4 regions of the Kosakonia cowanii JCM 10956 genome follow, and region 3 is predicted to be linked to each of the others. Evidence: predicted binding sites of a transcription regulator. Region 3 holds the regulator's gene; each other region holds the start of a gene.
What was found. The regulator PurR, encoded in region 3, represses purine synthesis genes. The targets are predictions, from matches to a motif close to CANGCAAACGTTTGCNTG.

Region 1 (7,615 bases), 1.5 Mb from region 3:
AGGGACCGAACTGCTTGCTGACCAGGTGGTCGGGCCGCTTTCGCCGGAGCAGAAAGAGGTGGTTGAGATCCTCGATGCCAGCAGCCGTAACCTGCAAAAATTGATTGAGCAACTGCTTGATTACAACCGCAAGCTGGCCGGTGGCTCCGTCGAGCTGGAAGCGGTGGAGCTGGCACCGCTGGTGGAGATGGTGCTCTCCGCGCACAGCCTGCCAGCGCGAGCTAAAATGATGCATACCGAAATCGCGCTCGATGCGACGACCTGCCAGGCAGAGCCGATGCTGCTGATGAGCGTGCTGGATAATCTTTACTCCAACGCGGTGCACTATGGGGCTGAATCCGGTACCATTCGTCTCCACAGTTATAGTACCGGCGCACGGTTGCGCATTGACGTAGCGAATACCGGCACCCCAATCCCAGAGGCGGAGCGCGAGATGATTTTTGAGCCCTTCTTTCAGGGAAGCCACCAACGCAAAGGCGCGGTGAAAGGCAGCGGGCTGGGGTTGAGCATCGCCAGAGACTGTATCCGCAGAATGCAGGGTGAACTGCATCTGGTGACGGACAGCAAGGACGATGTCTGTTTCCGTATTGAGCTACCGCTTGTCGCGCCGGAAAAATCAACGCAATGAATATAAATCTGGTGAGTATGTCGCATCTCTTTTCCCGCGTGGTCAACGCGATGACACAGCAATCGGGCTGGCTGCGCGCGCTTCCTTGCCTGCTGCTGGCAGGCTGCGTGACGCAAACGCCGCCAAGCGCCATTCATGACAATAAAAAACCGCAGCTTCCCGATCGCCAACTGGCCGACTTTTTATTAACGGATTGCAACGATATCTGGACACTGTCGGGGCAGAGTGTCGACAGCAACCCGCTGTTCTGGCTGCGCGGCATGGATTGCGCCCAGCGCTTGTCGCCCGCAGCGGCGCGTGCGGAAGCGCGTGCATGGTCCGATAACACCTGGCAGGCGACATTGCGCCGCGGTATTTTGCTCTCGAATGCCAAAATTACCCCCCTTGAGCGCCGTGACTATACCGATCGTCTCGATGCCTTAAGCCCGTCGATCCCGGCGCAGGTGCGCCCGCTGTTTGAGCTCTGGCGCGATGGCGAAAAAGCACAGTTGCAACTAGCCGAAGAGCGCAGCCGCTACACAAAATTGCAGCAGTCCGCCGACAGCGAGCTCGACAAACTGCGTGCCCAGCAGCAATCCCTGCATGAACAGCTTGATACCACCACCCGCAAGCTGGAAAACCTTACCGACATTGAACGGCGTCTCTCCATTCGCAAACCGGCGCCTGCCGATATGCCGGACAGCGCGCATCCGGCGAAAAGCGATACCGATCAGCAGGAGGCGAAACCATGACCAATCGCAAACCGGCGCATCTGTTGCTGGTGGATGACGATCCGGGCCTGCTGAAGCTGCTCGGGCTGCGCCTGACCAGCGAAGGCTACAGCATTGTTACCGCCGAAAGCGGGCAGGAGGGGTTACGCATTCTCGCGCGTGAGAAGGTCGATCTGGTGATAAGCGACCTGCGCATGGATGAGATGGATGGCATGCAGCTCTTCGCCGAGATCCAGCGCCTGCAGCCGGGCATGCCGGTAATTATTCTCACCGCGCACGGCTCGATCCCCGATGCCGTTGCCGCCACGCAGCAGGGCGTCTTCAGCTTTCTCACCAAGCCGGTGGATAAAGACGCGCTCTACAAGGCAATCGATGATGCGCTGGAGCACAGCGGCTCCGCCAGCGACGATCAGTGGCGTGAAACCATTGTCACCCGCAGCCCACTGATGTTGCGCCTGCTTGAACAGGCGCGGATGGTGGCGCAGTCCGACGTCAGCGTGCTGATTAACGGCCAGAGCGGCACCGGTAAAGAGGTGCTGGCGCAGGCGATCCACAACGCCAGCCCGCGCAGTAAAAACGCCTTTATCGCCATCAACTGCGGCGCGCTGCCGGAGCAGCTGCTGGAATCGGAACTCTTCGGTCACGCGCGTGGGGCTTTTACCGGCGCGGTAAGCAGCCGGGAAGGGCTGTTCCAGGCGGCAGAGGGCGGGACGCTGTTTCTTGATGAGATTGGCGATATGCCGATCCCGTTACAGGTCAAACTGCTGCGCGTGTTACAGGAGCGCAAGGTGCGCCCGCTCGGCAGCAACCGCGATATCGATATCAATGTGCGCATTATTTCAGCGACGCACCGCGATCTGCCAAAAGCGATGGCGCGCGGCGAGTTTCGTGAAGATCTCTACTATCGTCTGAACGTGGTCAGCCTGAAGATCCCGGCGCTGGCGGAGCGCGCGGAGGATATTCCGCTGCTTGCCAACCACCTGCTGCGCCAGTCTGCGGACCGCCATAAGCCGTTTGTGCGCGCCTTTTCCACCGATGCGATGAAGCGGTTAATGACCGCCAGCTGGCCCGGTAACGTGCGCCAACTGGTGAACGTGATTGAGCAGTGCGTGGCGCTCACCTCGTCGCCGGTGATCAGCGACGCGCTGGTCGAGCAGGCGCTGGAAGGGGAGAACACCGCGCTGCCGACCTTTGTCGAAGCGCGTAACCAGTTTGAACTCAACTACCTGCGCAAGCTGCTGCAAATCACCAAAGGCAACGTGACGCACGCCGCGCGGATGGCGGGGCGCAACCGCACCGAGTTTTACAAACTCCTCTCCCGCCATGAACTGGATGCCAATGACTTTAAAGAGTAAAGGCGAAATGATTATGGTACTGTGAGCAACCGATTACGATGCAGCAGACTGGCAAGAGCGTGTAAGGAACGACCATGAAAAAGATTGATGCGATTATTAAACCTTTCAAACTGGATGATGTGCGTGAAGCGCTGGCTGAAGTCGGCATCACCGGGATGACGGTAACGGAAGTGAAGGGTTTTGGTCGCCAGAAAGGCCACACCGAACTCTACCGTGGCGCAGAGTATATGGTGGATTTTCTGCCGAAGGTGAAGATTGAGATCGTGGTGGGCGACGACATTGTCGATACCTGCGTCGATACCATTATCCGTACCGCGCAGACCGGTAAAATCGGCGACGGCAAAATCTTCGTCTTTGACGTTGCGCGCGTAGTGCGTATTCGTACCGGCGAAGAAGACGACGCCGCCATCTGATCTTTCGCCCTCACCGCGCACGGTGAGGGCATCCTGCTTACAGCACCTTGTGCGGGCCGAAGCACTCATAGTGAATGCGATCGCGCTCAACGCCAAGCGTCACCAGCTGTTGTGCCGCAAACTGCATAAACGCCACCGGCCCGCAGAGATAAAACTGCATTTCCCCGTCACTCACTCGATCTTTCATCTCCGTAAGCGCCATCAGCCCGGTGCTGTTAAACAACCCGGCCTGCTCATCCGCCGCGTTTGGCTGACGATACCAGACATGTTGATAAAAGTGCGGCAGGTTCGCGCCCAGTTCGCTTACCTCATCGGTAAAGGCATGCACCTCGCCGTTTTCCGCCGCATGGAACCAGTTAACCTGCGCGCGGTGATGTCTGTAGGTTAGATGGTGCAGCATCGCCAGCATCGGCGTCTGACCCACGCCTGCGGAGATGAGCGATACCGGCGTTTGCGGGCTGACATCGAGGAAGAAATCACCGGCCGGTGCGGCAAGATAAACAACATCTCCAGGCTTCGCTTTATCGTGCAGCCAGTTTGAGACCTGGCCGCCCGCTTCACGCTTCACCGCAATTCGGTAGCTTTTGCCGTTCGGCTCGCGGGTGAGAGAGTACTGGCGGATCTCCTGATGGGGAAACCCTTCCGGCTTCAGCCACACGGCAAGGTACTGACCCGGCCGGTAATCGGCGATCGGCTGGCCGTCGACCGGCTCAAACTCAAAACTGGTGATCAGCGCGCTGCGCTGCACTCTCTCTACCAGGCGGAACGCGCGCGTCCCCTCCCAGCCGCCCTTTTTATCGGCGTGCTCGCGGTAAATCTCCGCTTCACGATTGATAAATACACCCGCCAGCACGCCGTAAGCTTTGCCCCACGCGTCCAGCACCTCTTGCCCCGGCTGGAACATCTCATCAATAGTCGCCAGCAGATGTTCGCCGACAATGTCATATTGCTGCGGTTGGATCTGGAAGCTGGTGTGCTTCTGGGCGATTTTTTCCACCGCTGGCAGCAGGGCGGGGAGATTGTCGATATTTGCGGCGTAGGCGGCAATGGCATTGAACAGCGCTTCACGCTGATCGCCATTGCGCTGGTTGCTCATGTTGAAGATCTCTTTCAACTCGGGGTTGTGCTGAAACATCCGATCGTAGAAGTGAGCGGTCAGTTTCGGGCCGGTAGCGGCGAGCAACGGGAGGGTGGATTTAACGGTGGCGATGGTCTGAGCGTCGAGCATGATGGCTTCCTTCTAAACGTGCATTTTTAAAGTTGTATTTTATATGCATCTTATAACCGCCAGCCTAAGATTGTAAAGGGCGCAATGAAAGAGGGGTTATCTAACATGAAGAAGTTGCATCACAAAGCTGAAAAGAAATCCCTTTCCCGACCGAAGCCCGTTATTGCTCAAAGCCTTGTGTGACGGGCAGCCAATCGTTTGCGCAAAAACCTTTGTCAAGACCTGTTCTCAGAATTTTAATCAGTTATACTGTCAGCCGTTCCCGAATTCGGGCCCTCATTGAGAGTTGTTTTGTTAGCTGAGTCAGGAGATGCGGATGTTAAAGCGTGAAATGAACATTGCCGATTATGATGCCGAATTGTGGCAGGCTATGGAGCAGGAGAAAGTACGTCAGGAAGAGCACATTGAACTGATCGCCTCCGAAAACTACACCAGCCCGCGCGTTATGCAGGCGCAGGGATCTCAGCTGACGAACAAATATGCCGAGGGTTACCCTGGCAAGCGTTACTACGGCGGCTGTGAATATGTCGATATCGTTGAACAGCTGGCGATTGACCGCGCGAAAGAGCTGTTTGGCGCCGATTACGCCAACGTTCAGCCGCACTCTGGCTCACAGGCTAACTTCGCCGTCTACACCACGCTGCTGGAGCCGGGCGATACCGTTCTCGGTATGAACCTGGCGCACGGCGGCCACCTGACTCACGGCTCCCCGGTTAACTTCTCCGGCAAACTCTACAACATCGTCCCTTACGGCATCGATGAAACGGGCCACATTGATTACAACGAACTCAATGAGCAGGCGCAAAAACATAAGCCGAAAATGATCATCGGCGGCTTCTCTGCTTACTCCGGCGTGGTTGACTGGGCCAAAATGCGCGAAATCGCTGACAGCATCGGCGCGTACCTGTTTGTCGATATGGCACACGTTGCCGGTCTGATTGCCGCAGGCGTCTACCCGAACCCGGTTCCGCATGCTCACGTTGTTACCACCACCACCCACAAAACCCTGGCGGGTCCGCGCGGCGGCCTGATCCTGGCGAAGGGCGGCAGCGAAGAGCTGTACAAAAAACTGAACTCTGCCGTCTTCCCTGGCGGCCAGGGCGGCCCGCTGATGCACGTTATCGCCGGTAAAGCGGTGGCGCTGAAAGAGGCGATGGAGCCGGAGTTCAAAACCTACCAGCAGCAGGTTGCGAAAAACGCCAAAGCGATGGTGGAAGTGTTCCTTGCGCGCGGCTACAACGTCGTTTCTGGCGGTACCGATAACCACCTGTTCCTGCTGGATCTGGTTGATAAAAACCTGACCGGTAAAGAAGCGGACGCCGCGCTGGGCCGTGCCAACATCACGGTTAACAAAAACAGCGTGCCGAACGATCCGAAGAGCCCGTTTGTGACCTCCGGTATCCGCGTCGGTACGCCGGCTGTGACCCGTCGCGGCTTCAAAGAAGCGGAAGTCAAAGAGCTGGCAGGCTGGATGTGTGACGTGCTGGACAGCATCAATGACGAAGCGGTAATCGAGCGCACCAAACAGAAAGTGCTGGATATCTGCGCCCGTTTCCCGGTTTACGCATAAGTTTCCAAAATCAAACAAGCCCGCTTCCTGTGAAGCGGGCTTTTTTTTGCCTGCTCGCCAGTGCTGCATTCCGCCCGGCGCGTTTTAATGTTGCAAAACCTGCGCTTAGGCAAATTTGTTACCTGATTGTTGCTTGCCAGGCCTGGCGTTTGCCGCCAGACTAACGCTTCGATTCAGGAGGAAATCATGGTTCTGCAGTCAACGCGCTGGCTGGCGCTCGCTTATTTCACCTACTTTTTCAGTTACGGCATCTTCTTACCCTTCTGGGGCGTCTGGCTCAAAGGCGTCGGGTTAACCCCCGAAATCATCGGTATGCTGCTTGGCGCCGGTCTCGTCGCCCGTTTTCTCGGTAGCCTGTTGATTGCCCCGCGCGTAAGCGACCCCTCCCGATTAATCACCGCCCTGCGCGTGCTGGCGCTGGCTACGCTTATCTTTGCGATGGCCTTTTACGCCGGAAGCCATGTCGCCTGGCTGGCGGTGGTGATTGTCGGCTTTAACCTCTTCTTCTCGCCGCTGGTGCCGCTGACAGATGCGCTGGCGGGCACGTGGCAAAAACAGTTTCCGATGGATTATGGCCGCGTCAGGGTGTGGGGATCGATCGCCTTTGTGATTGGCTCGGCGCTGACCGGCAAACTGGTAAGCCTTTACGACTACCGGGCGATTCTGGTGATGCTGTCGATCGGTACCGCCTCAATGCTGCTCGGCATGCTGCTGCGCCCGTCGATTATGCCACAGGGTGAAAACCGCCAGCAGGAGGGTGCAGGCTGGCCCGCCTGGCGCACCTTGATTGTGCAGAACTGGCGCTTTCTCGCCTGCGTTTCGTTGTTACAGGGCGCGCACGCCGCATATTACGGCTTCAGCGCGATTTACTGGCAGTCGGTGGGCTACTCCGCCTCAACGGTGGGCTATTTGTGGTCACTGGGCGTGGTGGCGGAAGTGGTGATTTTTACGCTCAGCAACCGTCTGTTCCGCCGCTTCAGCGCGCGCGATCTGCTGCTGCTCTCGGCGGTGTGCGGTCTGGTTCGCTGGAGTCTGATGGGCTGGACCATTGCGCTGCCGTGGCTGGTTGTCGCGCAGATCCTGCACTGCGGCACCTTCACGGTGTGTCACCTGGCGGCCATGCGTTATATCTCCGCCCGGCAGGGCAGTGAGGTGATCCGGTTACAGGCGGTCTACTCCGCCGTGGCGATGGGCGGAAGTATTGCCCTGATGACGATGATCGCTGGTTTCCTCTTCGAACATCTGCATCAGGGGCTGTTCTTTATTATGGCGTTGCTGGCACTGCCAGCGCTGGTCCTGCGTCCAACGGTCGCCGCGCAGAAGGGGAGCCCTCAAGCATAATGCGAATATGCTCCTGCTGCTGGTCGCTCAGCAGCCCGTCGGTGTGGATCAGCGGTGCAGAGAAGAGCGGCAGCGGCGTGGTGTAAGGGGTGATGATAAGCGTCACATCTTTTGGCGCACCCTCTTCGCGGAAGCTCTCCAGCGGCAAGTAACGAATGGTGAGCGGTAGCAGCGTTAACTCGCGCAGCTGCTGCTCAATCTCCTGCTCTCTGGCGCTATCGTCGCCGGTAATCAGCACCAGCTGCTTCTCATGCAGATCGCTCTCCTGCATCAGCCAGGCACCGAAAATCACCGCCACCAGACCCGCTTCCTCATCGCTAAAGCGCAGCCCATACTCCGTCTCCAGCCCCTCTAACGCCGTGCGCGTGGT
Region 2 (7,615 bases), 1.2 Mb from region 3:
AAAGATGTGCCCGATGATTTTCATGCGCGTTTTAGCGCGACGGCGCGCCGTTACCGCTACGTCATCTACAATCATCGCTTGCGTCCGGCGGTGCTCGGTCATGGTGTTACGCACTATCATCAGCCGCTGGATGCCGAACGCATGCACCGCGCGGCGCAGTGCCTGATTGGCGAAAACGACTTTACCTCGTTTCGCGCCGTGCAGTGCCAGTCGCGTACGCCCTGGCGCAACCTGATGCACATCAACGTCAGCCGCTACGGCACTTATATTGTGGTCGATATCAAAGCCAATGCCTTTGTACATCATATGGTCAGGAATATTGTCGGCAGCCTGATGGAAGTAGGCGCCCACAACCAGCCGGAGAGCTGGATAGCAGAGCTGCTGGCGGCAAAGGACAGAACGCTGGCGGCAGCAACGGCGAAAGCGGAGGGGCTCTATCTGGTGTCGGTGGATTATCCATCCCACTTTGCGCTACCCGCTGCGCCAATGGGCCCGCTGTTCCTGGCGGACTAGTCGCACATTAATAAGGCATAAGTAGATGGACTTAATACGCTTCCTGATTGACTTCATTCTTCACATTGACGTTCACCTCGCTGAGCTGGTGGCGCAGTATGGCGTCTGGGTCTATGCGATCCTGTTTATTATTCTCTTTTGCGAAACGGGTCTGGTGGTGACGCCGTTCCTGCCGGGCGACTCGCTGCTGTTTGTCGCGGGCGCGCTGGCTTCGCTTGAGACCAACGATCTCAATGTGCATATGATGGTGCTGCTGATGTTGATCGCCGCCATTGCGGGCGATGCGGTGAACTACACCATCGGGCGGCTGTTCGGTGAGCGGTTATTCAGTAACCCCAACTCAAAGATTTTCCGTCGCAGCCATCTTGATAAAACACATCAGTTTTATGAGAAACATGGCGGGAAAACGATTATCCTTGCGCGTTTTGTGCCGATAGTGCGTACTTTTGCACCTTTCGTCGCCGGCATGGGCCATATGTCCTATCGCCATTTTGCTCTCTATAATGTCGTGGGCGCGTTGTTGTGGGTGTTACTTTTCACCTACGCCGGATACTTCTTTGGCACCATCCCGATGATTCAGGACAATCTCAAGCTGATGATTGTCGGAATTATCGTAGTGTCTATACTTCCCGGGGTCTTTGAGATTATCCGCCATCGCCGCGCTGCGTCCCGGCAGACAAAATAATCACCTGTTGGCGGTTCGACCACTTTTTTATCCCAAGTTGCGAACCGTTATGTTTTAATGTGCCCCAGTCAAGGGCTACCAGGTTCATGTAGAAAGGTTATCAATGAGCTGGATTGAAAGAATTAAAAGCAACATCACCCCCACCCGTAAGGCGAGCATCCCTGAGGGCGTGTGGACAAAATGCGATAGCTGTGGTCAGGTGCTTTACCGCGCCGAACTGGAGCGTAACCTTGAAGTCTGCCCGAAATGTGATCACCACATGCGGATGTCAGCGCGTAATCGCCTGCATAGCCTGCTGGATGAAGGATCGCTGGTTGAACTGGGCAGCGAACTTGAGCCGAAAGATGTGCTGAAGTTCCGCGACTCGAAGAAGTATAAAGACCGTCTGGCGACAGCTCAGAAAGAGACCGGCGAGAAAGACGCGCTGGTAGTGATGAAGGGCACGCTGCATGGCATGCCGGTTGTCGCAGCGGCCTTTGAGTTCGCGTTCATGGGCGGTTCAATGGGTTCCGTAGTTGGCGCGCGCTTTGTGCGTGCGGTTGAGCAGGCACTGGAAGATAACTGCCCAATGATCTGCTTCTCCGCTTCCGGCGGTGCGCGTATGCAGGAAGCGCTGATGTCGCTGATGCAGATGGCGAAAACCTCTGCGGCGCTGGCGAAAATGCAGGAGCGCGGTCTGCCGTATATCTCCGTGCTGACCGACCCGACCATGGGCGGCGTCTCTGCCAGCTTCGCGATGCTGGGCGATCTCAATATCGCTGAGCCGAAAGCGCTGATCGGTTTTGCCGGCCCGCGCGTTATCGAGCAGACCGTGCGCGAGAAACTGCCTGCCGGTTTCCAGCGCAGTGAGTTCCTGATCGAAAAAGGCGCTATCGATATGATCATTCGCCGCCCGGAGCTGCGCTTTAAGCTGGCGCGTATTCTGGCGAAGATGATGAATCTGCCGGCGCCGGATGCAGACGATACGCATATTGGCACGGTGGTGACGCCAGAGCCGGATCAGGAAGGCGAAGCCTGATAATACACGTCACGCTTTCTGCTGCAGGTGCGTTGATGCGCCTTGCTTAGCTCGCTCTTTCTCCACACAGGAAAGCGGGATGGCTATGTGACCACGCGCCAGCAGCGAAAACGAGCATGTGTATACTCATGAGGGCAGGGCCAAAAGGCACTGCCCTTTTGCTTTTCACACCGCACACTATCAACGGGCATCATGGACACTCTCTCTACTCCGCAAGCCACGTCGCCCCTGGCCGCATGGCTCTCTTATCTGGAACAGCTGCACAGTAAACCTATCGATTTAGGGCTCGATCGCGTAAGCCAGGTGGCGGCGCGGCTTGATGTGCTGCGTCCCGCACCTTTTGTCTTCACCGTCGCCGGAACCAACGGCAAAGGCACCACCTGCCGTACGCTGGAGTCGATCCTGCTGGCGGCCGGTTATCGCGTTGGTGTTTATAGCTCGCCGCATCTGGTGCGCTACACCGAACGCGTGCGCGTACAGGGCGGGGAGCTGGCAGAAAGCGCGCATACCGCTTCCTTCGCGGAGATCGAAGCCGTGCGCGGCGATATCTCTTTAAGCTATTTTGAATTTAGCACCCTGTCAGCGCTGTGGCTGTTTAAGCAGGCGCAACTGGACGTGGTGATCCTCGAAGTGGGCCTCGGTGGACGTCTCGACGCCACCAATATGGTCGATGCCGATGTCGCGGTGGTCACCAGCATTGCGCTCGATCATACCGACTGGCTCGGGCCGGATCGCGAAAGCATCGGCCGTGAAAAAGCGGGCATCTTCCGTGCCGGTAAACCCGCGGTGGTTGGCGAGCCGGATATGCCGCACACCATCGCTGATGTGGCGCAGGAGAAAGGCGCGCAGCTGTTACAGCGCGATGTGGCGTGGCACTACGAGGTTGGCGCGCAGAGCTGGCGTTTTCGCGATGCGCAGGGTGAGCTGAGCGATCTGCCGCTGCCGCAGGTGCCGCAGCCGAACGCGGCTACCGCGCTGGCCGCGCTGCGCGCCAGTAAACTGGCAGTAAGCGAGCAGGCGATCTGCGACGGCATAGAACGGGCGATTTTACCCGGTCGTTTTCAGATTGTGAGCGAATCACCACGTCTGATCCTTGATGTCGCGCATAATCCTCATGCCGCAGGCTATCTTGCCGGGCGGCTGGCGGCGCTGCCAAAAAGCGGCCGCGTGCTGGCGGTGGTTGGCATGCTGCATGATAAAGACATTAGCGGAACGCTTGCCTGTCTGGAGCCGGTGGTCGATAGCTGGTATTGTGCCCCTCTGGAGGGGCCGCGCGGCGCGACGGCGGAGCAGCTGCTGGCGCACCTGACGTCGGGGCAAGCATTCCCGGACGTGACCCAGGCCTGGCAGGCGGCAATGGCGGAGGCCGACGCCTGCGATACCGTGCTGGTGTGTGGCTCGTTCCACACCGTGGCGCATGTCATGGAAGCGATGGAAGCGGGGAGAACCGGTGGCAAGTAAGTTTCAGAACCGTTTAATGGGCACCGTTATACTGGTCGCGCTCGGGGTGATTATTCTGCCCGGGCTGCTCGACGGGCAGAAAAAGCATTATCAGGATGAGTTCGCAGCGATCCCGCTGGTGCCGAAGCCGGGCGATCGTGACGAGCCGGATATGATGCCGGCCGCAACCCAGGCGCTGCCCGCGCAGCCGCCGGAAGGCGCTGCCGAAGAGGTGCGTGCTGGCGATGCCGCGGCACCGTCCCTGGATGCCTCAAGGCTTGCGGCAAACAGCAATCCCGATCCGGAAGTGACCACCACGTCGGTGACGCCAAAGCCAAAACCCGTTGAAAAGCCGCAGCCTAAACCGCAGCCGCAGCCGCAGCCGCAGCCGCAGCAGCCTGCGCGCGAGCAGCCGACGACGGCGAACGCGGCACCGGCTAAAGCGCAGGAGGAGAAACCTGCTCCGACCGGCAAAGCCTATGTGGTCCAGCTGGGCGCGCTGAAAAACGCCGATAAAGTGAATGAAGTGGTGAGTAAACTGCGCGCGGCGGGCTATCGCGCTTACACATCGCCGACTACGCCGGTTCAGGGTAAAATCACCCGCATTCTGGTCGGCCCTGATGCTTCGCGCGATAAACTCAAAGCGTCGCTGGGTGAGCTGAACCAGCTGTCAGGCCTCAATGGCGTGGTGATGAACTACAGCGCCAATTAACCGCGCAACCCTGCGCTATTTTGCTGGCAACGGCCCGTAAAACGGGGCAGGGAAGCCAGATAAATGCGCGGTCATTAAGGCCAATGTTCTGCTGGCGTTGAATATTTTTTCAGCGCCATTTTTATTTCCGCGCGGGAAGGAAATCCCTACGCAAACGTTTTCTTTTTCTGTTAGAATGCGCCCCGAACTGGATGACAGGGCGTAAAATCGTGGGACACATATGGTCTGGATTGATTACGCCATCATCGCGGTGATTGGTTTTTCCTGTCTGGTAAGCCTGATCCGCGGCTTTGTTCGTGAAGCGTTATCGCTGGTGACATGGGGTTGTGCTTTCTTTGTCGCCAGCCATTACTACACTTACCTGTCAGTCTGGTTCACGGGCTTTGAAGAGGAACTGGTACGTAATGGAATTGCCATCGCGGTGCTGTTTATCGCGACGTTGATTGTGGGCGCTATCGTTAACTACGTTATCGGTACGCTGGTGGAGAAAACCGGCCTGTCGGGTACAGACAGGGTGTTGGGGATCTGCTTTGGTGCGCTTCGCGGCGTGCTGATCGTCGCCGCCATTCTGTTCTTTCTGGATACCTTTACAGGCCTGTCGAAAAGCGAAGACTGGCAAAAGTCGCAGCTTATCCCGCAATTCAGCTTCATCATCAGGTGGTTCTTTGACTATCTGCAAAGCTCGTCGAGTTTCTTGCCCAGGGCTTAAGCCCTGAGATGTGGCTTAGAGTTTGGTTTAACAGGCGGTTTTCGCGCGCTGTCCCTCTTCAAGAGGTCTTTGACGATTACGCCTGGTAAACCAAGCTCTTAACGAGGAAAAGACGTATGTGCGGTATTGTCGGTATCGCCGGTTTCATGCCGGTAAACCAGTCGATTTATGACGCGTTGTCGGTGCTGCAGCACCGTGGGCAGGATGCAGCGGGCATCATCACCATTGATGCCAATAACTGTTTCCGTCTGCGTAAAGCGAATGGCATGGTGAATGATGTATTCGAAGCCCGCCATATGCAGCGTCTGCAGGGCAATATGGGGATTGGCCACGTTCGTTACCCTACCGCGGGCAGCTCCAGCGCTTCAGAAGCGCAACCCTTCTACGTTAACTCCCCGTACGGCATTACGCTTGCGCACAACGGCAACCTGACCAACGCGCACGAACTGCGTAAAAAGCTGTTCGAAGAGAAGCGTCGCCACATTAACACCACCTCAGATTCTGAAATCCTGCTCAATATTTTCGCCAGCGAGCTGGATAACTTCCGTCATTACCCGCTTGAAGCGGATAACGTTTTCGCCGCGATTGCCGCGACCAACCGCCAGATCCGCGGTGCCTACGCCTGCGTGGCGATGATTATTGGTCATGGTATGGTCGCTTTCCGCGACCCGAACGGCATTCGCCCGCTGGTGCTGGGCAAGCGCGAACTGGGCGATGGCCGCACCGAATATATGGTGGCATCGGAGAGCGTTGCGCTCGATACGCTGGGCTTTGAGTTCCTGCGTGATGTCGCACCGGGCGAAGCGGTTTATATCACCGAGAAAGGGCAGCTTTACAGCCGCCAGTGCGCGGAAAACCCGGTCAGCAACCCGTGCCTGTTCGAATATGTCTACTTTGCGCGCCCGGACTCCTTTATCGACAAAATCTCCGTCTACAGCGCCCGCGTCAATATGGGCATGAAGCTCGGCGAGAAGATCGCCCGCGAGTGGGAAGATCTTGATATCGACGTGGTGATCCCGATCCCGGAAACCTCCTGCGATATCGCGCTGGAGATCGCCCGCATTCTGGATAAGCCTTACCGTCAGGGTTTTGTGAAAAACCGCTACGTTGGCCGCACCTTTATCATGCCGGGCCAGCAGCTGCGCCGTAAATCGGTGCGCCGCAAGCTGAATGCCAACCGCGCCGAGTTCCGCGACAAGAACGTGCTGCTGGTGGATGACTCCATCGTGCGCGGCACCACCTCGGAGCAGATTATCGAGATGGCGCGCGAAGCCGGGGCGAAGAAGGTTTACCTCGCTTCCGCGGCACCGGAAATTCGCTTCCCGAATGTCTACGGCATTGATATGCCGACCGCCAATGAGCTGATTGCCCACGGTCGTGAAGTGGATGAAATCCGCCAGATCATCGGCGCCGACGGGCTGATTTTCCAGGATCTCAACGATCTGATTGATGCCGTACGCGCAGAGAACCCGGACATTCAGCAGTTCGAGTGCTCGGTGTTTAACGGTATTTACGTCACCAAAGATGTCGATCAGCAGTATCTTGATTACCTCGACTCCCTGCGTAATGACGATGCCAAAGCGGTACAGTTGCAGAACGAAGTTGAAAGCTTAGAGATGCACAACGAAGGCTAATCCCGCCGCGCCCCTCGCATGAGGGGCGCAACTTGTTGCAACACCCTCTATAATCAGGCAAAGTTTGCGCTTATGTTAGCGGGTGGATAAGCAGATGAAACGACTGATTGTGGGCATTTCCGGCGCCAGCGGCGCAATTTATGGCGTTCGCCTGTTACAGGTGCTGCGCGATGTCGCTGAAGTAGAGACCCATCTGGTGATGAGCCAGGCCGCCCGGCAAACTCTCTCCCTTGAAACCGACTACTCCCTGCGCGATGTGCAGGCGCTGGCAAACGTGGTGCATGACGCCCGCGATATCGCCGCCAATATCTCCTCTGGCTCGTTCAAGACCGCAGGCATGGTGATCCTTCCCTGTTCCATTAAAACCCTCTCCGGCATTGTTCACAGCTACACCGACGGGCTTCTGACCCGTGCGGCAGACGTGGTGCTGAAAGAGCGTCGCCCGCTGGTGCTCTGCGTGCGTGAAACCCCACTGCATCTTGGCCACTTACGTCTGATGACCCAGGCGGCAGAACTTGGTGCGGTGATCATGCCGCCGGTGCCTGCGTTTTACCATCGTCCGCAAAGCGTGATGGATATTGTCGATCAGACCGTCAACCGCGTCGTGGATCAGTTTGATATCGAACTGCCGGAAGATCTTTTTGCCCGCTGGCAGGGTGGCGATGCTGCAAAATAGTGCAACGTATCGCCGGATGCGCTTTTTTAGGGCAATTTTGTAAGCGCGATCATATCCTCAACATTTAATCCTCTTTTCCCCCGCTTACTGCTGCGGTTCGTTCCGCAGACCTGCTATCTTTCATCACAACGGTCAATCTGCAACGTTTTATTAACATTTCCCGCGCCGCATCATTTGGCCCTCGGGAAAGTGGCATAAGACGTGCAAGGCTACTGGCTGCAACACAAC
Region 3 (7,615 bases):
TTCGCCTTACTCCGCCGCCGCACAGACGCGCGACGCTGAATTACGCCCGGAGAAGAGCACCAGCAGCAGCCCCAGCCCGGCAATAATCGCCCCCATCACCGGAACAAAACTGTAGCCGAGACCGCCGGAGATCACCGCACCACCTGCCGCCGCGCCAAGGGCATTACCCAGGTTAAATGCACCAATATTGACCGATGACGACAGCCCCGGTGCTTCATGGGCAACACGCATCACGCGCATCTGCAACGGCGGCACCACCGCGAATGTTGCAGCGCCCCACACCACCATCGCGATCGCCGCACCAATCTCACTGCGCGCCAGCAGCGGGATCGCCAGCATGATAACAATCAGCAGCAGTAAAAAGCCTTTCAGGGTGCCGGTTACCGAGCGGTCCGCCAGTTTCCCACCCAGATAATTGCCAATCGAGAAACCCACGCCAATCAGCACCAGCATGGCGGTGACAAACACCGGCGTGGCGTCAGTCAGTGTGCGCAACACCGGTGAGATGTAGGTATAGAGAGTGAACATTGCACCGGCACCGAGCACGGTAGTCAGCAGCGCCGTCAGCACCTGCGGGCGCATCAGTACCGCGAGCTCGTTGCGCACGTTGGGTCGCGCGCCCACGCCGCCTTTCGGTAATGAGAAGAAGAGCGAGACCATGGAGATCACCCCAAGCCCGGCGGTTGCCATAAACGACATGCGCCAGCCGATCGTCTCCCCAAGCCAGGTGGCGGCAGGCACACCGCCGATATTGGCGATAGTCAGCCCCATAAACATCGTCGCCACCGCGCTGGCCTGCTTCTCTTTCGCGACAACGCTCGCGGCTACCACCGAGCCAAGGCCGAAGAAGGCGCCGTGGTTAAGGCTGGTGATGATACGGGCGATCATCAGGGTGGCGTAATCCGGCGCAATAGCAGAGAGCACATTGCCGACGGTGAAGATCGCCATTAAGAAAATCAGCGCGTTACGACGGCCGCGATGGGAAAGCAGCAGCGTCATCAGCGGCGCGCCCACCATAACGCCGATGGCATAGGCGCTGATCAGCATCCCCGCCGCCGGAATCGAGACCCCAACACCCTGCGCAATCACCGGCAGTAACCCCATCGGGGAGAACTCGGTGGTACCAATCCCAAAGGCGCCTATCGCCAGGGCAAGCAGGGGGAAATTTATTTTCATCTTTTGACTCCGAAATGGACATGCCGACCCTCTACCGGGTCGCGAAAGGCAAAAGTATGACAGGTGTCACAAAAAACAGAAGTGAGCGTACGGAGAAAAGTTTATTGCGCAACGGGTAACAATGGGGACGCAAGAACCGAGGGAGAAGGCTCTCCCTCGCATCAGATCAATGCAGTGCAGCGGTCAGCGCGCCGAAAACGATCAGGCTCAGAACGATGACGGTAGTGAAGAGTGAATACTTAAGATCGGTGCTCATCAATTTTTCTCCATTTAATTTCCCCACAAAAAGTGAGCCTGCGCATTTTTGCACAAAATATGGGAAAAATCTTGCGTGATTTGCCAGCAGAACGGTTTTAATACTTCCCCTTTTGCTCAAGATCAGACAAAATTCGACGCTAAATTTATTAGCGTACCGGCCATTGACTCCCCTCCTGACGTCCAGTGTCGTTTTCCCGGCGTACCGCACTCACTTTGATGAGTTCAGGGTGTTTAAAGGCAAACGTTTACCTACCGAATTATCAGGAGCTTACGATATGGTCTGGAGTAATATCTGATGGCAACGATTAAAGATGTCGCGAAACGAGCAAACGTTTCCACTACAACCGTATCACATGTAATTAACAAAACCCGTTTCGTCGCCGAAGAGACGCGCAACGCTGTCTGGGCGGCGATCAAAGAGCTGCACTATTCGCCAAGCGCCGTTGCGCGCAGCCTGAAAGTGAATCACACCAAATCGATTGGTCTGCTGGCGACCAGCAGTGAAGCGGCCTACTTCGCCGAGATCATCGAAGCGGTTGAGAAGAAGTGTTTCCAGAAGGGTTACACCCTGATCCTCGGCAACGCCTGGAACAGCCAGGAGAAGCAGCGCGCCTATCTGTCGATGATGGCGCAAAAGCGTGTCGATGGCCTGCTGGTGATGTGCTCTGAGTACCCGGAAACCGTGCTCACCATGCTAGAAGAGTATCGCCATATTCCGATGGTGGTGATGGACTGGGGCGAATCGAAGGCAGACTTCACCGATTCAGTGATCGATAACGCCTTCCAGGGCGGCTATATGGCCGGTCGTTACCTGATCGAGCGCGGCCATCGCGACATCGGCGTGATCCCGGGTCCGCTGGAGCGCAACACCGGCGCAGGCCGTCTGGCTGGCTTTATGAAGGCGATGAACGAAGCGATGATCAACGTGCCGGAAAACTGGATTGTACAGGGCGACTTTGAGCCGGAGTCCGGCTACCGGGCCATGCAGCAGATCCTCGGCCAGTCCTCGCGCCCCACCGCAGTCTTCTGCGGCGGCGACATTATGGCGATGGGCGCCCTCTGCGCTGCCGATGAGATGGGGCTGCGCGTGCCGCAGGATATCTCCGTTATCGGCTATGACAACGTGCGCAACTCGCGCTTCTTTACCCCCGCGTTGACGACGATCCATCAGCCGAAGGACTCGCTGGGCGAAACGGCATTCACCATGCTGCTCGATCGCATTGTGAATAAGCGTGAACAGTCGCAGTCGATTGAAGTGCATCCGCGCCTGGTTGAGCGCCGCTCGGTGGCCGATGGCCCCTTCCGCGATTACCGCCGTTAATCCCCTCCCGCGGGAGCCTTACTCCGGCTCCCGCAGCCACTCCTTATTCAACGTTTCACTGTCGCCCAGATAATCGAGCAGCCAGTTCAGCGCAGGCGACGCCTCGTTTTGTTGCCATGTCAGGCAGCAGGCGGCATCCGGGAACGGGTTTTCCAGTTCAAGCGCCACCCAGTCACCGCTATCAAGCCACGGTCGGGCAAAATGGGCTGGCACCATCCCCACACAGAGCCCCGCTGACAGGCACGCTTCCGACGAGGCCCAGTCGGGCACCATCACCCGTTTCTGGTTATCCAGCAGCCAGGTAATGCGCTTCGGCAACGAGCGGGAGGTATCCTCCTGAATCAGCGACGGCCAGTTGCGCAACGTCTCATCGCTTAACGGACCGTTGAGTTGTGCCAGCGGATGTTGACGCGAGACGACACACTTCCAGCTTAAAGTGCCCATATCGCGAAAGGCATAGCGCCCCCCGACGGGAATGGCCTGCGTGGCACCGATCGCCAGTTCAACACGGCCATCGGCGAGCGCATCCCAGACGCCGTTGAACACCTCCTGGTAGACCACCAGTTCAACATCGCTGAAGTGACGGTAGAAATCGACAATCATCTGCCGCGTGCGGGCGCGTTTTACAATGTTATCGACGGCAATCGGCAACTGGCCGCGCCAGCCGTTGGCGATCTGCTGACACTGCTGGCGGGTGATCAGCATTTTTTTGATAACAGACCGCCCCTCCTTTAAAAACCAGACGCCGGCGGGGGTTAATTCCACATCGCGGTGGCGGCGCACGAACAGCGGCACCGCCAGCCACTCCTCCAGCTGGCGTACGGTGTAGCTCACCGCAGAAGGCACGCGGTGCAACTCCTGCGCCGCGCCGCTAAAGCTGCCATTCCGCGCTACGGCATCCACCACTTCAAGGGAGTATTCTGACCACATATTCTGCCTGCAAAATTTTTGAAACCAATGTGCAAATATTAGCGTTTCACAACCAGGAAAGCACTCCTTACACTTCCCCACCCTGATTACCTGCAATTAAAGAGAAATGAGAATGCAACCTGGCAAAGGATTTTTAGTCTGGCTCGCGGGCTTAAGCGTGCTGGGCTTTTTAGCCACCGACATGTACCTGCCCGCTTTCAGCGCGATTCAGCAAGATTTAAACACCTCTCCCGCCGTGATCAGCGCCTCGCTGAGCCTTTTCCTGGCCGGGTTCGCGGTGGCGCAGCTGCTGTGGGGACCGCTGTCGGATCGTTATGGTCGCAAACCAATTCTGCTGATTGGTCTCTCTATTTTCGCCCTGGGCTGCCTTGGCACCCTCTGGGTGCGCGATGCTACCTGGCTACTGGTGCTGCGTTTTGTGCAGGCCGTCGGCGTCTGCGCCGCCACCGTTAGCTGGCAGGCGCTGGTGACAGATCACTACCCGGCGCACCGCGTTAACCGTATTTTCGCCACCATTATGCCGCTGGTCGGCTTAACCCCGGCGCTGGCCCCACTGCTCGGCGCCTGGCTGCTGGCCCATATTGAATGGCAGGCGATTTTCGCCACCCTGCTGGCCATCACCGTGGTGTTGATGATCCCGGTTTTCCGCCTCAAATCGCCGGTAAAAGAGGTGGCGCATGACCAGCAGGCACTCACCTTTCTCGATCTGCTGCGCGCCCGCGATTATCGCGGCAATGTGATGATCTACGCCGCCTGCTCCGCCAGCTTCTTTGCCTGGCTTACCGGCTCGCCGTTTATCCTGCATGAGATGGGCTATGGCCCGTCGGTAATTGGCCTGAGCTATGTGCCACAAACCTTCGCTTTCCTGATTGGTGGTTACGGCTGCCGCGCAGCGCTGCAAAAATGGCAGGGTTCGCGCATGTTGCCGTGGTTACTGAGCGGCTTTGCTCTGAGCGTGCTGGCGACCTGGGCAGTTGGCTTTATTCCCGGCGTCTCGCTCACTGCGCTGCTGATCCCCTTCTGCCTGATGGCGATGGCAAATGGCGCGATCTACCCTATCGTGGTGGCGCGGGCGCTGCGTCCCTTCCCGCAGGCGACGGGCCGCGCGGCGGCGTTGCAGAATACCCTGCAACTGGGGCTCTGCTTCTTCGCAAGCCTCGTTGTTTCGTGGCTGATCATTACCCCGCTGCTGACCACCACCAGCGTGATGCTTGCCATGGTGCTGCTCGCGGCACTCGGTTATGGCATTCAGCATCGCGCAGACGAAGAGCAGGATGAGGTGCGTGAGCCCTCCTCCGCGCGCGGGTAGTTGCTGACGGGACTGTCGCTAATGGCGTAATTAGCACGCTATTAGCGACAAGTTGAATCACCTGATATTGAGGCCTATACTGATTCTCGGCTATCTCATAAATACGATAAATATTATGCAGTAACGGGCACCGGAGCGTGCTCGTTTCCCCAAGGAGGGCCTTTTCTGGCAAGGGTCTCTCCCTTCCTCTGTTCTACGTCTGATATCAGCCTTACGGTGCAAACCGTGAGATTTCTCACAAATTCTGCCAGCGTCTACGCTTGTAGAGTTCTGATCACTATTCGTGATGGAGAAGGTATGAGTTCATCGTGTATAGAAGAAGTGAGCGTGCGGGATGACAACTGGTTCCGCATAGCAAACGAACTGCTGGGTCGCGCAGGTATTCGTATCAACGGTCCCGCACCCGCAGATATTCAGGTGAAAAATCCTGATTTTTTCAAACGGGTTTTACAGGACGGTTCGCTCGGACTCGGCGAAAGTTATATGGACGGCTGGTGGGAGTGCGAACGGCTCGACATATTCTTCACCCAGGTACTGCGCGCCGGCCTGGAAAAACAGCTTCCACACCATCTCAAAGATACCCTGCGCATTGCCGCCGCCCGGCTCTTCAACCTGCAAAGCAAAAAGCGGGCGTGGATTGTCGGCAAAGAGCACTACGATCTCGGCAACGATCTCTTTACCCGCATGCTCGACCCCGCGATGCAGTACTCCTGTGGCTACTGGAAAGAAGCGACCACCCTTGCCGAGGCGCAGCAGGCAAAATTGCGGCTTATCTGCGAAAAACTGCAGTTAACCCCCGGCATGCGCGTGCTGGATATCGGCTGCGGCTGGGGCGGGCTGGCGCAGTTTATGGCACAGCACTATGGCGTTCGCGTGGTCGGCGTCACCATCTCCGCAGAGCAGCAGAAAATGGCGCAACAGCGCTGCGCCGGGCTGGATGTGGAGATTCTGTTGCAGGATTATCGCGATCTGCGCGATCAGTTTGACCGCATCGTCTCCGTCGGCATGTTTGAACACGTCGGGCCGAAAAACTACGCCACCTACTTTGATGTGGTCGACAAAAACCTGAAGCCGGACGGCCTCTTTTTACTCCACACCATCGGCTCCAGACAGACCGATAACAATGTTGATCCGTGGATTAACCGCTATATCTTCCCGAACGGCTGCCTGCCCTCGGTGCGCCACATCGCTACCGCCAGTGAGCCGCACTTTGTGATGGAGGACTGGCACAACTTCGGCGCCGATTATGACCGCACGCTAATGGCCTGGTATGGGCGCTTTCTCGCCGCGTGGCCGGAGATCGCCGACAACTACTCCGAGCGCTTTAAACGCATGTTCAGTTACTATCTGAACGCCTGCGCCGGGGCCTTTCGCGCCCGCGATATTCAGCTCTGGCAGGTGGTATTTAGCCGCGGCGTCGAGAAAGGTCTGCGCGTCGCGCGTTAGCGCTGCTGCGTTTGACCAACAAAAAAGCCGCAACGTTTACGCTGCGGCTTTTTGCTGTTTGTGGCGCCTGGTTACTCGACGACATTCACCACAACTGCGGCCTCTTTTGCCGCCAGTACGCGCTCGACGGTGTCGACAACGGCCTGGGTTTGCGGATCGATCTCAATATTGACGCGCTGGCCCAGCTTTTTGGCACTCAGCGTGGTGCGCTGCAGCGTTTCCGGGATCAGGTGCACGCAAAAACGCGTGGCGGTGACTTCGCCGACCGTCAGGCTGATACCGTCAATGCCGATAAATCCTTTATAAAGGATGTATTTCATCAGCGTCGGATCCTGCACTTTAAACCAGATCTGGCGGTTATTTTCCGAGGCGAGGATTTTGACGATTTCAGCGGTCGACATAATATGGCCCGACATTAAATGCCCGCCAATCTCATCGCTGAATTTCGCCGCGCGCTCAACGTTAACGATATCCCCGACTTCGAGTTCGCCAAGGTTGGTAATACGCAGCGTCTCTTTCATTAAATCGAAGCTGATATGGCTACCGTTAATCTCGGTGACGGTCAGACAGCAGCCGTTATGCGCAATGGACGCCCCAGTTTCAATTCCGTCCAGCATCGTTTCAGGCAGCTCAACAACGTGGGTGCGAAAATTCGGTTTTTCGTCAATCGACACCACTTTTGCCGTGCCCTGTACAATACCCGTAAACATAATCATCACTCCTGTTTCATTCTTACGGTATTACCGTGTGCTTCACGCACAATAACAGGTGAAAAATTCCCTTGCCAGCCTGAGGCCCGCTTTGCGGCGAAAGATAATTTTGATTTATGGATAACGTGGCAAAAAGAGGCGTTAACAGGTACTATTTGAGCAGATGTCGCACCTATCGCAGTGCGGCATTTTTTGTCGCACAAGGATATAACTCCTTTCTCTTAAGTATTTCCATTCTCTCTTATAACAACAATATATAGGTGTTCGCGTGCAGAAGTATGTAACAGAGGCGCGTCAATTACTGGCACTTGCCCTGCCGGTGATTTTTGCGCAGGTTGCCCAGACGGCGATGGGCTTCGTCGATACCGTGATGGCCGGGGGCTATAGCGCCACGGATATGGCTGCGGTCGCTATCGGTACCTCTATCTGGTTTCCCGCTATTCTATTTGGTCACGGCCTGCTGCT
Region 4 (7,615 bases), 1.5 Mb from region 3:
GCCGCATCGCCCGTGAAACCCTCGAAATCTACAGTCCGCTGGCGCACCGTTTAGGTATCCATCACATCAAAACCGAGCTGGAAGAGCTGGGCTTTGAGGCGCTCTACCCGAACCGCTATCGCGTGATCAAAGAAGTGGTAAAAGCCGCGCGCGGCAACCGCAAAGAGATGATTCAAAAAATCCTCTCGGAAATCGAAGGGCGTTTACAGGAAGCGGGTATTCCCTGCCGCGTCAGCGGGCGGGAAAAGCACCTTTACTCCATCTACTGCAAGATGGTGCTGAAAGAGCAGCGTTTTCACTCGATCATGGATATTTACGCCTTCCGCGTCATTGTTCACGATCTCGATACCTGCTATCGCGTACTCGGTCAGATGCATAGTCTTTACAAGCCGCGTCCCGGTCGCGTAAAAGACTATATCGCCATCCCCAAGGCGAACGGCTATCAATCCCTCCATACCTCAATGATTGGCCCGCACGGCGTACCGGTCGAGGTGCAGATCCGTACTGAAGATATGGATCAAATGGCGGAGATGGGGGTTGCCGCGCACTGGGCTTATAAAGAGCACGGCGAAAGCAGCACCACCGCGCAAATCCGCGCCCAGCGCTGGATGCAGAGCCTGCTGGAGCTGCAACAGAGCGCCGGTAGCTCGTTTGAATTTATCGAAAGCGTTAAATCTGATCTCTTTCCCGATGAGATTTATGTTTTCACCCCCGAAGGCCGCATTGTCGAACTGCCTGCTGGCGCCACGCCAGTGGATTTCGCCTATGCGGTGCACACGGATATCGGTCACGCCTGCGTTGGCGCGCGCGTCGATCGCCAGCCCTACCCGCTGTCGCAATCGCTCTCCAGCGGCCAGACGGTGGAGATTATCACCGCGCCGGGCGCCCGTCCGAATGCCGCCTGGCTGAACTTTGTCGTCAGCTCGAAAGCGCGCGCGAAGATCCGCCAGATGCTGAAGAACCTCAAGCGCGACGACTCCGTAAGCCTCGGCCGTCGTCTGCTGAATCACGCGCTGGGCGGAAGCCGCAAGCTGGCGGAAATTCCGCAGGAGCATATTCAGCGCGAGCTGGAGCGTATGCGGCTGGCGTCGCTTGACGATCTGCTGGCAGAAATCGGCCTTGGCAACGCGATGAGCGTTGTGGTGGCGAAAAATCTGCAGCATGGGGAAGCAACGCCAGGCACCGCAGCACCGACTGGCGCAAACACCGCGCACCTGCCGATTAAAGGCGCAGACGGCGTGCTGATCACCTTCGCCAAATGCTGCCGCCCGATCCCTGGCGACCCGATTGTCGCCCACGTCAGCCCCGGTAAAGGGCTGGTTATCCACCATGAATCCTGCCGTAATATTCGTGGCTACCAGAAAGAGCCTGAGAAGTTTATGGCCGTGGAGTGGGATAAAGAGACGGCGCAAGAGTTTATCACCGAGATCAAGGTGGATATGTTTAACCACCAGGGCGCGCTGGCGAACCTGACGGCGGCCATTAACACCGCCGCTTCCAATATTCAGAGCCTGAATACGGAAGAGAAAGATGGCCGCGTTTATAGCGCGTTCATCCGCCTGACGGCGCGCGATCGCGTTCATCTGGCGAATATCATGCGTAAAATCCGCGTGATGCCGGATGTGATTAAAGTCACCCGTAACCGAAACTGATTGTATGAATGCTCAGCGTTATGCGCGAATCCGCGAGATGCTCGCCAGGCGTCAGCCGGATCTGACGGTCTGCATGGAGCAGGTCCACAAACCTCATAACGTCTCTGCCATTATCCGTACTGCGGATGCCGTCGGCGTGCATGAAGTGCACGCTGTCTGGCCGGGGAACCGCATGCGAACCATGGCCTCTTCCGCCGCGGGCAGCAACAGCTGGGTGGATGTTAAAACTCACCGTACCATTGAAGACGCCGTCGGCGTGCTCAAGCAGCGCGGCATGCAGATCCTGGCTACCCATCTGTCAGACAAAGCCGTCGACTTCCGTGAGATCGACTATACCCGTCCGACCTGTATTTTGATGGGTCAGGAGAAAACCGGGATCACCCAGCAAGCGCTGGATCTCGCGGATCGGGATATCATCATTCCGATGACAGGCATGGTGCAGTCGCTCAATGTCTCCGTTGCCTCCGCGCTCATCCTCTACGAAGCGCAGCGCCAGCGGCAAAACGCCGGTATGTATAAGCGTGAAAATAGCATGTTGCCGGACGCCGAGCAGCAGCGCCTGCTGTTCGAAGGCGGCTACCCTGTGCTCGCCCGCGTCGCGAAACAAAAAGGCCTGCCTTACCCTCATGTGAATAATGAGGGGCAGATTGAAGCCGACCCGACGTGGTGGGCTACCATGCAGGCTTCGAGGTAACCGATGAAAGGGAAGCTGCTCGATGCGGTGCCACTGAGTTCATTGACCGGCGTTGGCGCGGCGCAGAGCAGCAAGCTGGCGAAAATTGGCCTGCACACCGTTCAGGATCTGCTGTTACACCTTCCCCTGCGTTACGAAGATCGAACCCAACTCTACCCCATTGCTGACCTGCTGCCGGGCATTTACGCCACGGTGGAGGGCGAAGTGCTGAACTGTAACGTCACTTTCGGCGGTCGCCGGATGATGACCTGCCAGATTAGCGACGGCTCCGGCATGCTGACCATGCGCTTTTTCAACTTCAACGCAGCGATGAAAAACAGCCTTGCGGTTGGCCGCCGCGTGCTGGCTTATGGCGAAGCGAAACGGGGAAAGTATGGCGCGGAGATGATCCACCCGGAGTATAAGGTGCAGGGCGACCTCAGCACTCCGGAGCTTCAGGAGACGCTGACGCCGGTCTACCCAACGACCGAAGGCGTTAAGCAGGCCACGCTGCGCAAATTAACCGATCAAGCGCTGGAGCTGCTGGCAACCTGCGCCATCAGCGAACTGCTGCCGCCCGAGCTGGCGCAGGGTTTGATGAGCCTACCAGAAGCACTGCATACGCTGCATCGCCCGCCGCCTTCGCTACAATTAAGCGAACTGGAGAGCGGGCAGCATCCCGCTCAGCGCCGACTCATTCTCGAAGAGCTACTGGCTCATAACCTGAGCATGCTGGCGCTGCGCGCCGGTGCGCAGCGTTATCATGCGCAGTCGCTCGCCGCTAACGATACGTTAAAAGAGCAACTGCTCGCCTCCCTGCCCTTTAAACCAACCGGCGCACAGGCGCGGGTGGTGGCGGAAATTGAACGCGACATGGCGCTGGATATGCCGATGATGCGTCTGGTCCAGGGCGACGTTGGCTCCGGTAAAACGCTGGTGGCCGCGCTTGCCGCCCTGCGCGCCATCGCCAATGGCAAGCAGGTGGCGATGATGGCGCCCACCGAATTGCTGGCAGAGCAGCACGCCAATAACTTCCGCGCGTGGTTCGCGCCGCTCGGTATCGAAGTTGGCTGGCTGGCGGGCAAGCAGAAAGGCAAAGCCCGCCTGGCGCAGCAAGAGGCGATTGCCAGCGGGCAGGTGCAGATGATCGTCGGCACCCACGCTATTTTCCAGGAGCAGGTGCAGTTTAACGGCCTGGCACTGGTGATCATTGATGAGCAGCACCGCTTTGGTGTCCACCAGCGGCTGGCGCTATGGGAAAAGGGGCAGCAGCAGGGCTTTCATCCCCATCAGCTAATTATGACCGCCACGCCAATCCCGCGAACGCTGGCGATGACGGCCTATGCCGATCTCGATACTTCGGTGATTGATGAACTGCCGCCGGGCCGTACGCCGGTGACCACGGTTGCCATTCCCGATACGCGTCGCAGCGAGATTATCGATCGCGTCCGCAGCGCCTGCACCGGCGAAGGTCGCCAGGCCTACTGGGTCTGCACGCTGATTGAAGAGTCGGATCTGCTGGAAGCCCAGGCCGCGGAAGCGACATGGGAAGAGTTAAAGCTGGCTCTGCCGGAGCTGAACGTCGGGCTGGTGCATGGCCGCATGAAGCCGACCGAGAAACAGGCAGTGATGCAGGCCTTTAAACAGGGCGAGCTTCATCTGCTGGTCGCCACTACAGTCATTGAGGTTGGCGTGGATGTACCGAACTCCAGCCTGATGATTATTGAGAACCCTGAACGCCTTGGTCTTGCGCAACTCCACCAGCTACGCGGGCGCGTCGGACGTGGCGCGGTGGCCTCACACTGTGTGCTGCTCTACAAATCCCCGCTGTCGAAAACCGCGCAAAAGCGCCTGCAGGTGCTGCGCGACAGCAACGACGGCTTTGTGATTGCGCAAAAAGATCTCGAGATCCGCGGCCCGGGCGAACTGCTGGGCACCCGCCAGACGGGCAATGCCGAATTCAAAGTTGCCGATCTGCTGCGCGACCAGGCAATGATCCCCGAAGTTCAGCGCGTTGCGCGCCATATTCACGAACGTTACCCGCAGCTGGCAGAAGCGCTGATTGACCGCTGGATGCCAGAAACCGAACGCTACTCCAACGCCTGATTTTTAGAACCTGATGGTGTGAGATCAACCTCCCTTAGAAAAGTATGCTTCCAGCCGAAGCAACCGTTTGCTTTTACCATTCAGTCCGATAAAATCAGCGCTTTTCCATCAGGGGATAGCTTGAGATGTCCGTAAACACCATCGAGTCGGAAAATGCGCAACCGGTTGCGCAGACTCAACCCAGCGAATTGATCTACCGCCTTGAAGATCGTCCCCCGCTGCCGCAAACGCTGTTTGCTGCGCTGCAACACCTGCTGGCAATGTTCGTTGGCGTGATCACGCCCGCGCTGCTGATCTGCCAGGCGCTGGGTTTACCGGCTCAGGACACTCAACATATTCTCAGCATGTCGCTCTTCGCTTCCGGCGTCGCGTCACTGATTCAAATTAAAGCCTGGGGCCCGGTCGGCTCCGGGCTGCTCTCAATCCAGGGCACCAGCTTTAACTTCGTGGCACCGCTGATTATGGGCGGCACGGCGCTGAAAACCGGCGGTGCCGATGTGCCGACGATGATGGCAGCGCTGTTTGGCACCTTGATGCTGGCAAGCTGCACCGAGATGATTATCTCGCGTATTCTGCCGCTGGCGCGCCGCATTATCACCCCGCTGGTTTCCGGCGTAGTGGTGATGATTATCGGCCTGTCACTGATTCAGGTTGGGCTGACCTCCGTCGGTGGCGGCTTCGCGGCCATGGGCAACCATACCTTTGGCGCGCCGAAAAACCTGCTGCTGGCAGGCGTGGTGCTCGGGCTGATTATCCTGCTTAACCGCCAGCGCAACCCCTATCTGCGCATTGCCTCACTGGTGATCGCGATGGCGGTCGGCTATGTGCTGGCGATGTTTATGGGCATGTTGCCGGAGTACAACGCGCCGGAGAGTACCTTTATGGTGCCGACGCCGCTCTATTACGGCCTGAGCATTGACTGGAGCCTGCTGCTGCCGCTGATGCTGGTCTTTATGATCACCTCCCTGGAGACCATCGGCGATATCACTGCCACTTCCGATGTCTCTGAACAGCCTGTTACCGGCCCGCTCTATATGAAGCGGCTGAAGGGTGGCGTGCTGGCGAATGGTCTTAACTCCTTTGTCTCTGCGGTGTTCAATACCTTTCCCAACTCCTGCTTTGGTCAGAATAACGGCGTGATCCAGCTGACCGGCGTCGCCAGCCGTTATATCGGCTTCTTTATCGCGGTGATGCTGATGGTGCTCGGCCTCTTCCCGGCGGTAAGCGCGTTTGTGCAGCAGTTACCGGAGCCGGTACTCGGCGGCGCCACGCTGGTGATGTTCGGCACTATTGCCGCCTCCGGCGTGCGCATCGTCTCCCGCGAACCGCTCAACCGCCGCGCGATCCTGATTATCGCGCTGTCGCTGGCGGTAGGTTTAGGCGTGTCGCAGCAGCCGCAGATCCTGCAATTTGCGCCGGACTGGCTGAAAAACCTGCTCTCCTCCGGCATCGCAGCAGGCGGGATCACCGCTATCGTCCTGAACCTGATTTTCCCACCGGAAAAAGAGTAAATTACCTCGCGCGGCAACAGAGCATCCTCTGCTGCCGCCGCAATTTCCTTTCATCATTCCTCCCTTGAGCATCGCGCACAATTCGTGCATAACTCCCTTACGGTCACGTGAGGGAGGAAGATGATGAAATTTCTTGGGAAGCTGCTGTTAGCGGTCGTTATTATCCTGTTTGTGCTGCTGCTGGCGGCCTACTTCCTGCTGCAAACTCGCTGGGGCGCAACGCAAGCGAGCCAGTGGATCAGCGACAACAGCGATTATCACCTCACGTTCGATTCCGTTGACCACCGCTTCTCTTCCCCTTCTCATCTGGTATTAAAAGGCGTCAGTTTCGGCCGCAAAGGCCAGCCAGCAACGCTGGTGGCGAAAATGGTCGATATCGGCCTCAGCAGCCGGCAACTCACTGACCCGCTGCATGCCGACACCATTCTGCTACAGGACGGTACGCTTAACCTCTCCCCCACCGCCGCGCCGCTACCTTTCCAGGCCGATCGCCTGCAACTGCGCAACATGGCTTTTAACAGCCCGGCAACTGGCTGGGAGTTAAGCGCGCAGCGCGTTACCGGCGGTATCTCACCCTGGCAGCCAGCCGCAGGTAATGTGATCGGCAGTAAAGCACAGTTGCAGATGAGCGCCGGTTCGCTGACGTTAAATGGCGTTCCCGCCAGTAACGTGCTGATTCAGGGCAGCATTGATAAAGATGTGGTGACCTTAACCACTATCGGTGCCGATATGGCGCGCGGCTCGCTCACGGGTGATGCAAAGCGCAGCGCCGATGGCAGTTGGGTGGTGAATAATCTGCGTCTTAACGATATTCGTCTGCAAAGCGATAAGTCGCTGCAGGATTTCTTTGCCCCGCTCACCACCCTACCTTCGCTGAAAATCGGCCGTGTGGAAGTGACCGACGCCACCTTGCAGGGGCCAGAGTGGGCAGTGACTGACCTCGATCTTAGCCTGCGCAACCTGACTTTCAAGAAGGGCGACTGGGAGAGCGAAGAGGGCAAACTGTCGATGAATGCCAGCGAGTTTATCTACGGTTCGCTGCACTTTTTCGACCCGATTCTGAATGCCAGCTTCTCCCCGCAGGGCATCGCGCTGCAGCAGTTCACCTCCCGCTGGGAAAACGGCATGGTGCGCACCTCCGGTAACTGGTACCGCACAGGCAAAGCACTAGTGCTGGACGATGCGGCGTTTGCCGGCCTGGAGTACACGCTGCCGGCGAACTGGAAACAGCTGTGGATGGAGGATCTGCCCCCATGGCTAAATAGCCTGGTGCTGAAAAAATTCAGCGCCAGCCGCAACCTGGTGATTGATATCGATCCGACGTTCCCGTGGCAGCTCACCGCGCTGGATGGGTATGGCAACAATTTGCAGCTGGTGCGCGAACGGAAATGGGGTGTCTGGAGTGGGAATGCGAAGCTGAACGCTGCCGCAGGCACCTTTAACCGCGTCGATGTCCGCCGTCCGTCGCTGGCGCTCAATGCCAATAGCAACACGGTCAATATCACCGAGCTTAGCGCCTTTACCGGTCAGGGGCTGCTGGAAGCAAGAGCGGTGGTTGCGCAAACGCCGGACCGCAGCGTCAATGTCAGCCTCAACGGGCGCGGTGTGCCGGTCAATGTATTGCAGGCGTGGGGCTGGCCCGCATTGCCGATTGATGGCGAAGGTAATTTACA

Region 1: the regulator PurR is predicted to act here: its motif matches at 4,522-4,539, upstream of glyA (serine hydroxymethyltransferase).
Region 2: the regulator PurR is predicted to act here: its motif matches at 4,516-4,533, upstream of cvpA (colicin V production protein).
Region 4: the regulator PurR is predicted to act here: its motif matches at 4,488-4,505, upstream of BWI95_RS08305 (nucleobase:cation symporter-2 family protein).

What each region holds. Positions count from the first base shown of each region.
Region 1 is NZ_CP019445.1:92,627-100,241, reverse strand. It holds gene qseE (two component system sensor histidine kinase QseE/GlrK) at 1-628, shown strand, start outside; gene qseG (two-component system QseEF-associated lipoprotein QseG) at 625-1,359, shown strand; gene glrR (two-component system response regulator GlrR) at 1,356-2,693, shown strand; gene glnB (nitrogen regulatory protein P-II) at 2,768-3,106, shown strand; gene hmpA (NO-inducible flavohemoprotein) at 3,144-4,334, opposite strand; gene glyA (serine hydroxymethyltransferase) at 4,651-5,904, shown strand; gene BWI95_RS00430 (3-phenylpropionate MFS transporter) at 6,091-7,245, shown strand; partial or broken gene csiE (stationary phase inducible protein CsiE) at 7,235-7,615, opposite strand, start outside.
Region 2 is NZ_CP019445.1:4,466,226-4,473,840, reverse strand. It holds gene truA (tRNA pseudouridine(38-40) synthase TruA) at 1-513, shown strand, start outside; gene BWI95_RS21180 (DedA family protein) at 539-1,198, shown strand; gene accD (acetyl-CoA carboxylase, carboxyltransferase subunit beta) at 1,302-2,216, shown strand; gene folC (bifunctional tetrahydrofolate synthase/dihydrofolate synthase) at 2,409-3,677, shown strand; gene dedD (cell division protein DedD) at 3,667-4,368, shown strand; gene cvpA (colicin V production protein) at 4,589-5,077, shown strand; gene purF (amidophosphoribosyltransferase) at 5,194-6,711, shown strand; gene BWI95_RS21150 (UbiX family flavin prenyltransferase) at 6,806-7,387, shown strand.
Region 3 is NZ_CP019445.1:3,260,645-3,268,259, reverse strand. It holds gene BWI95_RS15400 (MFS transporter) at 7-1,176, opposite strand; gene cydH (cytochrome bd-I oxidase subunit CydH) at 1,343-1,432, opposite strand; gene purR (HTH-type transcriptional repressor PurR) at 1,730-2,755, shown strand; partial or broken gene punR (DNA-binding transcriptional activator PunR) at 2,752-3,685, opposite strand; gene punC (purine nucleoside transporter PunC) at 3,798-4,994, shown strand; gene cfa (cyclopropane fatty acyl phospholipid synthase) at 5,292-6,440, shown strand; gene BWI95_RS15370 (riboflavin synthase) at 6,512-7,150, opposite strand; gene mdtK (MdtK family multidrug efflux MATE transporter) at 7,419-7,615, shown strand, end outside.
Region 4 is NZ_CP019445.1:1,789,030-1,796,644, reverse strand. It holds gene spoT (bifunctional GTP diphosphokinase/guanosine-3',5'-bis pyrophosphate 3'-pyrophosphohydrolase) at 1-1,652, shown strand, start outside; gene trmH (tRNA (guanosine(18)-2'-O)-methyltransferase TrmH) at 1,657-2,346, shown strand; gene recG (ATP-dependent DNA helicase RecG) at 2,350-4,431, shown strand; gene BWI95_RS08305 (nucleobase:cation symporter-2 family protein) at 4,557-5,942, shown strand; gene BWI95_RS08300 (AsmA family protein) at 6,066-7,615, shown strand, end outside.